Regions from separate parts of the Streptomyces sp. NPDC018019 genome, predicted to be linked through region 3. Evidence: riboswitches for the same ligand, from Rfam matches in the RefSeq annotation. Region 3 holds a riboswitch; each other region holds the start of a gene.

Region 1 (3,268 bases), on a different contig from region 3:
ACCGGGCCGGTCAGCATGCCCTTCACCGGCCGGTCGGTGAGCGACTGCGCGTACCGCGTCCACCGCACCGTCATCGGCTCGGGCCGCGCCACGTCACCGGCGAGGACCGGCGGCCGGACGTAGCGCGTGCCATACGACTGGACCCAGCCGTGCTGGGTGGCGAGGTAGCCGGTCAGCTGCTCGGCGAAGTACTGCACCATGTCGTTGCGTTCGGGCTCGCCGTGCACCAGGACGTCGATCCCCGCCTTCTCCTGGAAGGCGAGGACCGCACGGATCTCGTCCTTGATCCGCTCCTCGTACGCGGCCGTGCCGATGCGTCCCGCCCGCAGACCGGCCCGGGCGGCGCGCAGTTCGGTGGTCTGCGGGAAGGACCCGATGGTGGTGGTCGGCAGCAGCGGCAGGCCCAGGTGGGCCCGCTGGGCGACGGCCCGCTCCGGGTACGGCGCCGAGCGGCGGGCGTCGGCGCCGGTGACGGCGGCGGCGCGGGCGCGTACGGCGGGATCGTGGGTGAGCGCGGAGCCGGCACGGGACGCCAGGGCCGCGCGGTTGGCGGCGAGTTCGGCGGCGATCGTGTCGGTGCCCTGCGCGAGGCCGCGGGCGAGCGTGACGATCTCGCCGGCCTTCTGCTTGGCGAACGCGAGCCAGCGCAGCACCTGCGGGTCGATGTCGCGCTCGGCGGCGGCGTCGAGCGGCACGTGCAGCAGGGAGCAGGAGGCCGCCACGTCGACCCGGTCGGCCAGGCCCAGCAGCGTACCGAGGGTGGCCAGGGACTTCTCGTAGTCGTTGAGCCAGACGTTGCGGCCGTTGACGACACCGGCGACCAGGCGCTTGCCGGGCAGGCCGCCCACGGCGGCGAGCGCGTCCAGATTGCCGGCGGCGGCTTCGGCGAAGTCCAGCGCCAAGCCGTCGACCGGAGCCTTGGCCAGCACCGGCAGGGCCTCGCCGAGCTGGTCGAAGTACGAGGCGACCAGCAGCTTCGGGCGGTCGGCGAGCGCGCCGAGGTCGCGGTACGCCCGCTCGGCGGCGTTGAGTTCGGCCGGGGTGCGGTCCTGCACCAGGGCGGGCTCGTCCAGCTGGACCCACGTCGCACCGGCCGCGCGCAGGTCGGCCAGGACCTCCGCGTAGACGGGCAGGAGCCGGTCGAGCAGGGTCAGCGGGTCGAAGTCGGCGGCCACACCGGGGGCGGGCTTGGCCAGCAGGAGGTAGGTGACCGGGCCGACGAGCACCGGGCGCGGCGTGTGGCCGAGCGCGAGCGCTTCCGCCAGCTCGCCGACCTGCTTGGCGGAATCCGCGGTGAAGACCGTGTGGGGCCCCAGCTCCGGGACCAGGTAGTGGTAATTGGTGTCGAACCACTTCGTCATCTCCAGCGGCGCCACGTCCTGCGTGCCGCGCGCCATGGCGAAGTAGCCGTCCAGTGCGTCGGCCTCGACGGCGGCGCGGTGCCGGTCCGGGACGGCTCCGACCATGACGCTGGTGTCCAGGACGTGGTCGTAGTACGAGAAGTCACCGGTCGGCACCTCGTGGACGCCGGCGTCGGCCAGCTGCCGCCAGTTCGCACGGCGCAGGTCCCGCGCGGTCTCCCGCAGGGCGTCCGCGGTGACGCGGCCCTTCCAGTAGCCCTCGACGGCCTTCTTCAGTTCCCGGTGCCGGCCCTGGCGGGGGTAGCCGTACACGGTGGCCCGTGCTGCCGCGGCTGCGGGCTTCGCTGTCACGGATCTCTCCTTCGCGGATACGTGGTCTGCACGCCCCGGGGACGGACGAGAACGCGAAGGGACGACGCGCCGGGCGAGCCGTGCGGCGTCCGATGACACCCCTGCCCGCCTGACATGTACTCTCCCGGACGCACGTCCGGGATGCTCCCAACCCGCCCTCGAAGGTCTCCGGAACTCACCGCGCACGCATGGACGCGCGCGGGCAACGGGCAGGTCTTCGGACTCGCGGGCACGCCTGCCGGGCTCTCCCGGCGGGCCCCTACTGGCCGTCGCTTCCCGGATCCGGCCCGGATCCAGTGCGTATGACGGCGGTCGTTCCCGCTCACCGCTGCGGGGCAGTCCCGGATTCCCACCGGGTTCCCTCTTACGACGCGCCTGCCTGGCGGGCAGGGCGAACCAGCTGCACCCGACACAGTAGAGCGATCACCACGTGCCCCGACACCCCTGTTCACATAGCGGTACGTGAAATACGACGCAGGGGCACCACAGCGTCAGGGGCGGCCCGGCCGGAACAGCCGAACCGCCCCTGGGGTGGGCCGTGATCCGTGACGTCCTGCGCTGGGGCAGGGAGCGCCCGAGAGGTCAGCCGGTGCGCGGCTTCGGCGCGGTGGAGAAGTGACCGGACGCGAGCTGCCATTCCCGGTGCAGGGTGCCCAGCGGGATGCGCTTCTGGAAGAGCGGGGTGCCGAAGACCGTCAGCTGGGTCTGGAGCGCGCCCGTCAGATCCAGCCCGCCGAAGGCTTTCCAGTCGGCCGTGGCGGTCGCCTTCGTACCGTTTCCGCTCTTCGCGCTGTCCGCGCCGTTCCTGCCTTTCCCGCCGGTCCCGCCGTTCCCGCCGAACGAACCGGTGGCCACGGCACTGGCCTCGCCGCGCAGGTACGGGGCGACATCGGCGCTCACCCCGACCGCGCCGTACAGACCGACGCTCGCCTCCGCGCCGAGCGTGGCCTTCGCCCGGCCCTCCGCCGTCACGGCGGCCTGGACCGGCGTCGCGTGCAGGCCGGACTCGCTGACGGGCCGCCACCCCTCGGCCCAGGTGTAGCCGCCGCCCACCCGGAAGTCGCCCTTGACGTCCTGCTTGATGTCGACGCTGACCCGGCCGTCCGCCTCGACCGCCAGGTAGCATGTGAGGTCCAGGTTCACGACGACCGGGACCGGGCCCACCTGGATGACCGGATCGGCGTGCAGCTTGGCGAACGGCGTCCGCAGCGGCTTGCCGTTCCCGGCCGAGGCGGCGGCCCGGCCCTTGAAGCGCCACTGGGAGGACCAGTCACCGGACAGCCCGATGAACGCGCCGCCGGGCGCCGTGCGGGCCGCGGCGGTGGGAGCGGGCGTGTTCCCCGGGCGGCTGCCGTCGTAAGCGAACTCCACCTTGGGGGAGAGCTCCACGAACCCGGCGACCGAGGCCGCGGCGCTCGCCGGGGCGTCCTCGGCGGTGGCCACCGACGCGCCGACATCGAGGCGCAGGCTGCCCAGCGGCAGCGTGGCGCCATGGGGCCCGAAGCGACGCTCGCCCTTCTGCGCCCAGGACACCTGCACGCCCTTGACCAGCGGCT
Region 2 (3,268 bases), on a different contig from region 3:
CGGCGGTTGCCCGTCCTGTCTGCGCGGGCACTGGGACTTCTGCGTCAACAAGGCGGGTACGGAGGTCGGGCTCGACCTGGACGGCGCGTTCGCCGAGTACATCCGGCTGCCCGAGCGGTTCCTCCACACCCTCCCCGAGGACATGCACTTCGACCGCGCGGTGGTCGTGGAACCGCTGGCCTGCGCGCTCAACAACATCGAAGCGGGCCGGGTGCGGGCCGGGGAGACCGTGGTCGTCGCCGGCGGCGGGCCGGTCGGTGTGGTGTGCGCGATGGCGGCCCAGCACCACGGCGCCCGGGTGCTGCTGACCGAGCCGGACCCGTACCGGCAGGAGCTGTGCCGCGAGGTGTTCGCCAGGGACTTCGGCGGCCGGGTCACCGTCCACACGCCGGACGCCCCGGCCCTCGCGGGGCAGGGCGACGTGGTCATCGACACCGTCGGCAGCCTGCTGGAGCAGTGCCTGGCGTACGCGGCGGTCCGCGGCCGTGTCGTGATCATGGGCTACAACAGCAACGCGTCGGCCACCGTGCGCCCGCTGGAGATCCTCCAGCGCGGGTTGCAGATCATCGGGGCCGGGGACTACAACAGCCGGCTGTTCCCCCGGGCGATAGAGCTGGCCCGGTGGCTGCCGCTGGAGCGGCTGGTGACCCACCGCTTCCCGCTGGAGCAGCACGAGGCGGCGTTCGCGGCGCTCGCCGCGGCGCCCGGGACCCCGTATTCGGCGCTCAAGGTCGTGCTGGTGCCGGAGTGATCCGTGGCGGACGGCCCGCGCGGTCGGCCTGGTGCCGGCCGCGCGGGCCGTGGCGGCGCTCCCGTAGGAAGCCGTCCGCCCTCACGAGAAGTCGACGGCCGCCAGTACCGGGCCCGCGGCGAGCAGCGCGTACTGGAGCCACACGGTGCTGCACCGTGCCCGGTATCCCAGGCCCGCCGCCGGGACGCACAGGGCGATCAGCCCCGGGACCGGGGAGAGTGCCAGCGCCGTCCGCGCGGCGGGCAGCAGCGGCCCGCTCGCGCCGTCGCCGCTGTACGCCTGGTTCAGAACGATGATCACGAAGAGGAAGTACGCGGCGGCGAGCAGCAGGAGGCCGAGCCCGGCGAACACCCGCAGCGCCGTCGTGGAGGGCGCGAAGGGGTCACGCTGCGGCAGGTCGGCGGGGGCGGGTGAAGGTGCGGGTGCGCTCATGACCGCCAGCCTGACTTCGGCGGCGCGGCGCGGCATCGGTGCACGTACTCAACGCCGTCGGGGACCCGTACTCACTTTCCGCCGGCGCTCGTCCCCGCACCCGGCGCGGTCGCGGGCGTGGAGCGCGGTGCCGCCGTCGGGCAGCCAGGGGATCTTCGGCCCCCTGGACTTACTAGGACGTCCGACTATATGTTCGTGACCAAGGCCCGCGGTGCAGGGAAGCCGGTGCGAATCCGGCGTGGTCCCGCCACTGTGACCGGGGAGTGCGACGCCGAGCTACACGCCACTGACGCGAACGAGGTCGGGAAGGCGGGCGGCGCGCGGTGATCCGGAAGCCAGGATACCGGCCGCGGGTGTTGTTCCGTGTTGTCCACGAGGATGGAGCAGACACGCATGGCACCGGTGCGTACCCCCGGCCCAGGTGATCCGGCCCGGCCCGCGGCACCGCCCGCCGGCTGACGGTCCCCCGCGCTTCGCGTTCCCACGGCCCCGCCGCGTACCGCGCCCGTTGCGCCGTACGCGCGCCCGGCCGTGCCATCCCCGGATCTCACCTGACGAGAGCAGGCCCCATGGTCCGTGAACTGACCCATTTCATCGGCGGCAAGCACACACCGGGAACATCGGGTGCTTACGGCGACGTGTACGACCCCAACACCGGCACCGTGCAGGCCCGGGTACCGCTCGCGGACCGCGCCGAGACCACGGCCGCGGTCGCCGACGCGGCGGCGGCCCAGCCGGAGTGGGGCGAGTGGAACCCGCAGCGGCGCGCCCGGGTGCTGCTGAACTTCCTGCGCCTGGTCGAGGGCGAGCGGGAGTCGCTGGCGCGGCTGCTGTCCGGCGAGCACGGCAAGACGGTCGCGGACGCGCACGGCGACCTCCAGCGCGGCCTGGAGGTGGTGGAGTTCGCCGCCGGCATCCCGCACCTGCTCAAGGGCGAGTTCACGGACAACGCCGGGACCGGTGTGGACGTGCACTCGCTGCGCCGACCGGTCGGTGTGATGGCCGGGATCACCCCGTTCAACTTCCCCGCGATGATCCCGCTGTGGCAGGCCGCCCCGGCCATCGCCTGCGGCAACGCGTTCGTACTGAAGCCGTCCGAACGGGCGCCGTCCGTGCCGCTGCGGCTCGCCGAACTGTTCCTGGAGGCGGGGCTGCCGCCGGGCGTCCTCAACGTCGTGCACGGCGGCAGGGAGTCGGTGGACACGCTGCTGGAGGACCCGCGCGTCGAAGCGCTCGGCTTCGTCGGCTCGACACCGGTCGCCGCGCACATCTACGCGACCGCCGCCGCCCACGGCAAGCGCGCCCAGTGCTTCGGCGGCGCCAAGAACCACCTGGTCGTGATGCCGGACGCCGACCTCGACCAGGCGGTGGACGCGCTGGTGGGCGCCGGGTACGGGTCGGCGGGCGAGCGCTGCATGGCGGTCTCGGTCGCCGTACCGGTGGGCGAGGAGACGGCCGACGCGCTGGTGGCGCGGCTCCGCGAGCGGATCGGCGCGCTGCGCATCGGCCGCAGCGACGACCCGCACGCCGACTTCGGGCCACTGGTGGGCCGGGACGCGCTGGACCGGGTCCGGGCGTATGTGGACCTCGGTGTCACGGAGGGCGCGGAACTGGTCGTGGACGGGCGGGGCTTCACCCTGCCGGGCCACGAGGACGGCTTCTTCGCGGGCGCCTCGCTCTTCGACCGGGTCACCCCGGACATGCGGATCTACCAGGAGGAGATCTTCGGCCCGGTGCTGTCGGTGGTACGGGCGGCGGACTACGAGGAGGCGCTGCGGCTGCCCACGGAGCACCCGTACGGCAACGGCGTGTCGGTCTTCACCCGCGACGGGGACACCGCGCGGGACTTCAGCCGCCGGGTGCACACCGGCATGGTCGGCGTGAACGTGCCGATCCCGGTGCCCGTCGCGTACCACACCTTCGGCGGCTGGAAGCGGTCCGGCTTCGGCGACCTGAACCAGCACGGGCCGGACGCGATCCGCTTCTGCACCCGCACCAAGACCGTCACCTCGCGCTGGCCCTCCGGGGCCAAGGAGGGCGCGAGCTTCACCCTCCCGACGATGGGCTGAGCCTGATGAGCGTCAT
Region 3 (3,268 bases):
CCCCGAATCCGTACGGGGACCGGCCGGCGCCCGCCGTGGGGCTCGTGGTGCGCCCGGTGCGGCGGTCGTGCACGAAGACGTCGCCCTCGCCGTTGGTGTCGCCGGGCACCAGGTTCGTCGCGCTGGAGTAGAAGGCCACGTACCGCCCGTCGGCGCTGATCCCGGGCGAGCCGGAGAGGCCGTCGCCGGGCGTGCCGGTACTGCCGACGCTGGCCAGGCCGACCTTTCCCGTCCGTAAATCCTTGACGTAGACGTCCTGGTGGCCGTTGGTGTCCGATGGTCCCAGATTGGTGGCTTCCGAGGTGAATGCCACGAACCGCCCGTTCGCGCTGAGCGCCGGCGCTCCTGAAAAACCGTTTCCCTGCGTCCCGTCCGCGGCGACGCCGACCCGCTCGGTCGCCGGTGCCGCCGGCCTCGCGGCGGCGCTCGCCGCGGGCAGCACTCCCGCCACGGCACACGCACCCGCCACCAGCCCCACGGCCTTCACGACACCCCGCGCCGCACCGTTCCTTCGCATGTCTCCCCCCCTTGCCCAACTCCCCCACCCGCCCCGCCGGCCGACGGAGCAGACAAGGAGCCAATACGCTTCAGGGGTCCCGGTCAACGCATCAGGGACATTCCGCGCCACCAATACGCCCCCTGCATCAGCCCCCGTCCAGGCCGCCCGGAGCGGTGCCGGACGACGCCGGAACGGCCGTGGAACCCCCCGGGAACAGGGCCCCCGAAGCGGCTCGGAAGCGCCTTCACAGCGGCCCGGAAGCGGCCCCGAGGCGGCCCCGGCGAGCCCCGCCGGGAGGCCCGGAACGGCCGCTGAATACCACGGCTTCGGACAACCCCGCCCCAACGCGACACAAGATATGGGGGTGGGTGCACGAGGCAGCACAAGATGTATGCTCGTCCTCGCTGTCGTCGCAGGGGAATCCGGTGCGAATCCGGAACTGTCCCGCAACGGTGTACGAAGTGCGGCAATCCGCACCCGTGAGTCCGAAGACCTGCCCACAGTACGCCCGCGCCACCTCCGGCGCGGTCGACGATACGTCCGGGCCTCGCGGGTTGGGCCGGTGGACGCTGCGCGGTGTGCCCGCGCGCCCCTCGGCATACCAGGGGTGCCGCACGCCCGTACGCGGCCCTCCGCTCCTCCCCCGGGCCCCCGCCGAGTGAGGGAGAGCAGCACGTGACCATCGCGCCAACGGAGCCCGCATCAGCCGAGCAGGTCGTGCAGCCCGCGAAGGACACGCAGCCCCGGCAGGGTGCCGGCGGCCGGGCCGAGGACGGCCCCGGCGCCGCGCTGCTGCGCACACTGACCGACCTCACCGCCGACCTGGACGCCACCGACCCCGGCAAGATCGCCGCCGCCGCGCTGCGCGGCCGGCACCCCGGCTCCGACGAGGCCGAGCTGCGCTCGCTGGCCATGGAGGCCGCGGCCGGCCTGATCGGCGACGAGCCGCAGTACTCCAAGCTGGCCGCCCGCCTGCTGACCCGTGCCATCGCGGAGGAGGCGGCCGCGGAGGGGGCGGTCGCCTTCTCCGCCTCCGTCGCCACCGGCCACCGCGAGGGCCTGATCGCCGACTCCACGGCGGCGTTCGTCCGCACCCACGCGGCCCGGCTGGACGCGCTGGTCGAACGGGCCCTGGCGGACGGCGCGGACGACCGGTTCGGCTACTTCGGCCTGCGCACCCTGCACTCCCGCTACCTGCTGCGCCACCCGATCTCCCGGCAGGTCATCGAGACCCCGCAGCACTTCCTGCTGCGCGTGGCCTGCGGCCTGGCCGAGGACCACAGCGAGCGGGCCCTGGACGACGTCGCCGAGCTGTACCGGCTGACCAGCTCGCTGTCGTACCTGCCCTCCTCGCCCACCCTGTTCAACTCCGGCACCCGGCACCCGCAGATGTCCTCCTGCTACCTGCTGGACTCCCCGCTGGACGAGCTGGACTCGATCTACGACCGCTACCACCAGGTGGCGCGCCTGTCGAAGCACGCCGGCGGCATCGGCCTGTCGTACTCCCGGGTGCGCGCCCGCGGCTCGCTGATCCGCGGCACCAACGGCCACTCCAACGGCATCGTGCCGTTCCTGCGCACCCTGGACGCCTCGGTCGCGGCCGTGAACCAGGGCGGCCGTCGCAAGGGCGCCGCCTGCGTCTACCTGGAGACCTGGCACGCGGACCTGGAGGAGTTCCTGGAGCTGCGCGACAACACGGGCGAGGAGGCCCGGCGCACCCACAACCTGAACATCGCGCACTGGATCCCCGACGAGTTCATGCGGCGCGTCGAGGCCGACGCCGACTGGTCGCTGTTCTCCCCCAGCGACGTGCCCGAGCTGGTGGACCTGTACGGCGACGAGTTCGACGCCGCGTACCGCGCGGCGGAGGCCGCGGGCCTGGCCGTCAAGCAGGTCCCGGCGCGCATCCTGTACGCGCGGATGATGCGCACCCTCGCGCAGACCGGCAACGGCTGGATGACCTTCAAGGACGCCGCCAACCGCACCGCCAACCAGACCGCCGAGCCCGGCAAGGTCGTGCACTCCTCGAACCTGTGCACCGAGATCCTGGAGGTCACCGACGACGGCGAGACGGCCGTCTGCAACCTCGGCTCGGTCAACCTCGCCGCCCACCTGGGCGACGACGGCGAGATGGACTGGGAGCGGCTGGACGCCACGGTCCGCACGGCGGTGACCTTCCTGGACCGCGTGGTGGACATCAACTTCTACCCGACCGAGCAGGCCGGCGCCTCCAACTCCCGCTGGCGGCCGGTGGGCCTGGGCCTGATGGGCCTCCAGGACGTCTTCTTCCGCCTGCGGCTGCGCTTCGACTCGCCCGAGGCGCGGGAGCTGTCCACCCGCATCTCCGAGCGGATCATGCTCGCGGCGTACGAGGCGTCCGCCGACCTGGCCGAGCGGCACGGCCCGCACCCGGCCTGGTCCGCGACCCGTACGGCCCGGGGCGTGCTGCACCCCGACCACTACCCGAACGCCGAGCCGCGCTGGGCGGACCGGTGGGCGGCGCTGCGCACCCGTATCGCGGCGACCGGCATGCGCAACTCGCTGCTGCTGGCCATCGCGCCGACCGCCACCATCGCCTCCATCGCGGGCGTGTACGAGTGCATCGAGCCGCAGGTCTCCAACCTGTTCAAGCGCGAGACGCTGTCGGGCGAGTTCCTCCAGGTCAACGCGTACCTGATCGAGGAACTGAAGGCGCTGGGCCTGTGGGACGAGCGCACCCGTGACGCGCTGCGCGAGGGCAACGGCTCGGTGCAGGACCTGGACTGGATC

What was found. A riboswitch is a leader RNA that binds a small molecule or an ion and turns the genes downstream of it on or off. The one in region 3 is predicted to bind cobalamin.
Region 1: linked by a shared signal. The riboswitch ahead of metE (5-methyltetrahydropteroyltriglutamate--homocysteine S-methyltransferase) and the one ahead of ACH4FX_RS17485 (ribonucleoside-diphosphate reductase subunit alpha) in region 3 are both predicted to bind cobalamin.
Region 2: linked by a shared signal. The riboswitch ahead of ACH4FX_RS34565 (CoA-acylating methylmalonate-semialdehyde dehydrogenase) and the one ahead of ACH4FX_RS17485 (ribonucleoside-diphosphate reductase subunit alpha) in region 3 are both predicted to bind cobalamin.

What each region holds. Positions count from the first base shown of each region.
Region 1 is NZ_JBIRGD010000031.1:89,827-93,094, reverse strand. It holds gene metE (5-methyltetrahydropteroyltriglutamate--homocysteine S-methyltransferase) at 1-1,712, opposite strand, end outside; cobalamin riboswitch at 1,903-2,128, opposite strand; gene ACH4FX_RS35915 (hypothetical protein) at 2,295-3,268, opposite strand, start outside.
Region 2 is NZ_JBIRGD010000028.1:117,757-121,024, forward strand. It holds gene ACH4FX_RS34555 (zinc-binding dehydrogenase) at 1-751, shown strand, start outside; gene ACH4FX_RS34560 (hypothetical protein) at 833-1,183, opposite strand; cobalamin riboswitch at 1,369-1,550, shown strand; gene ACH4FX_RS34565 (CoA-acylating methylmalonate-semialdehyde dehydrogenase) at 1,753-3,252, shown strand; gene ACH4FX_RS34570 (acyl-CoA dehydrogenase family protein) at 3,258-3,268, shown strand, end outside.
Region 3 is NZ_JBIRGD010000009.1:160,160-163,427, reverse strand. It holds gene ACH4FX_RS17490 (TolB family protein) at 1-517, opposite strand, end outside; cobalamin riboswitch at 874-1,015, shown strand; gene ACH4FX_RS17485 (ribonucleoside-diphosphate reductase subunit alpha) at 1,175-3,268, shown strand, end outside.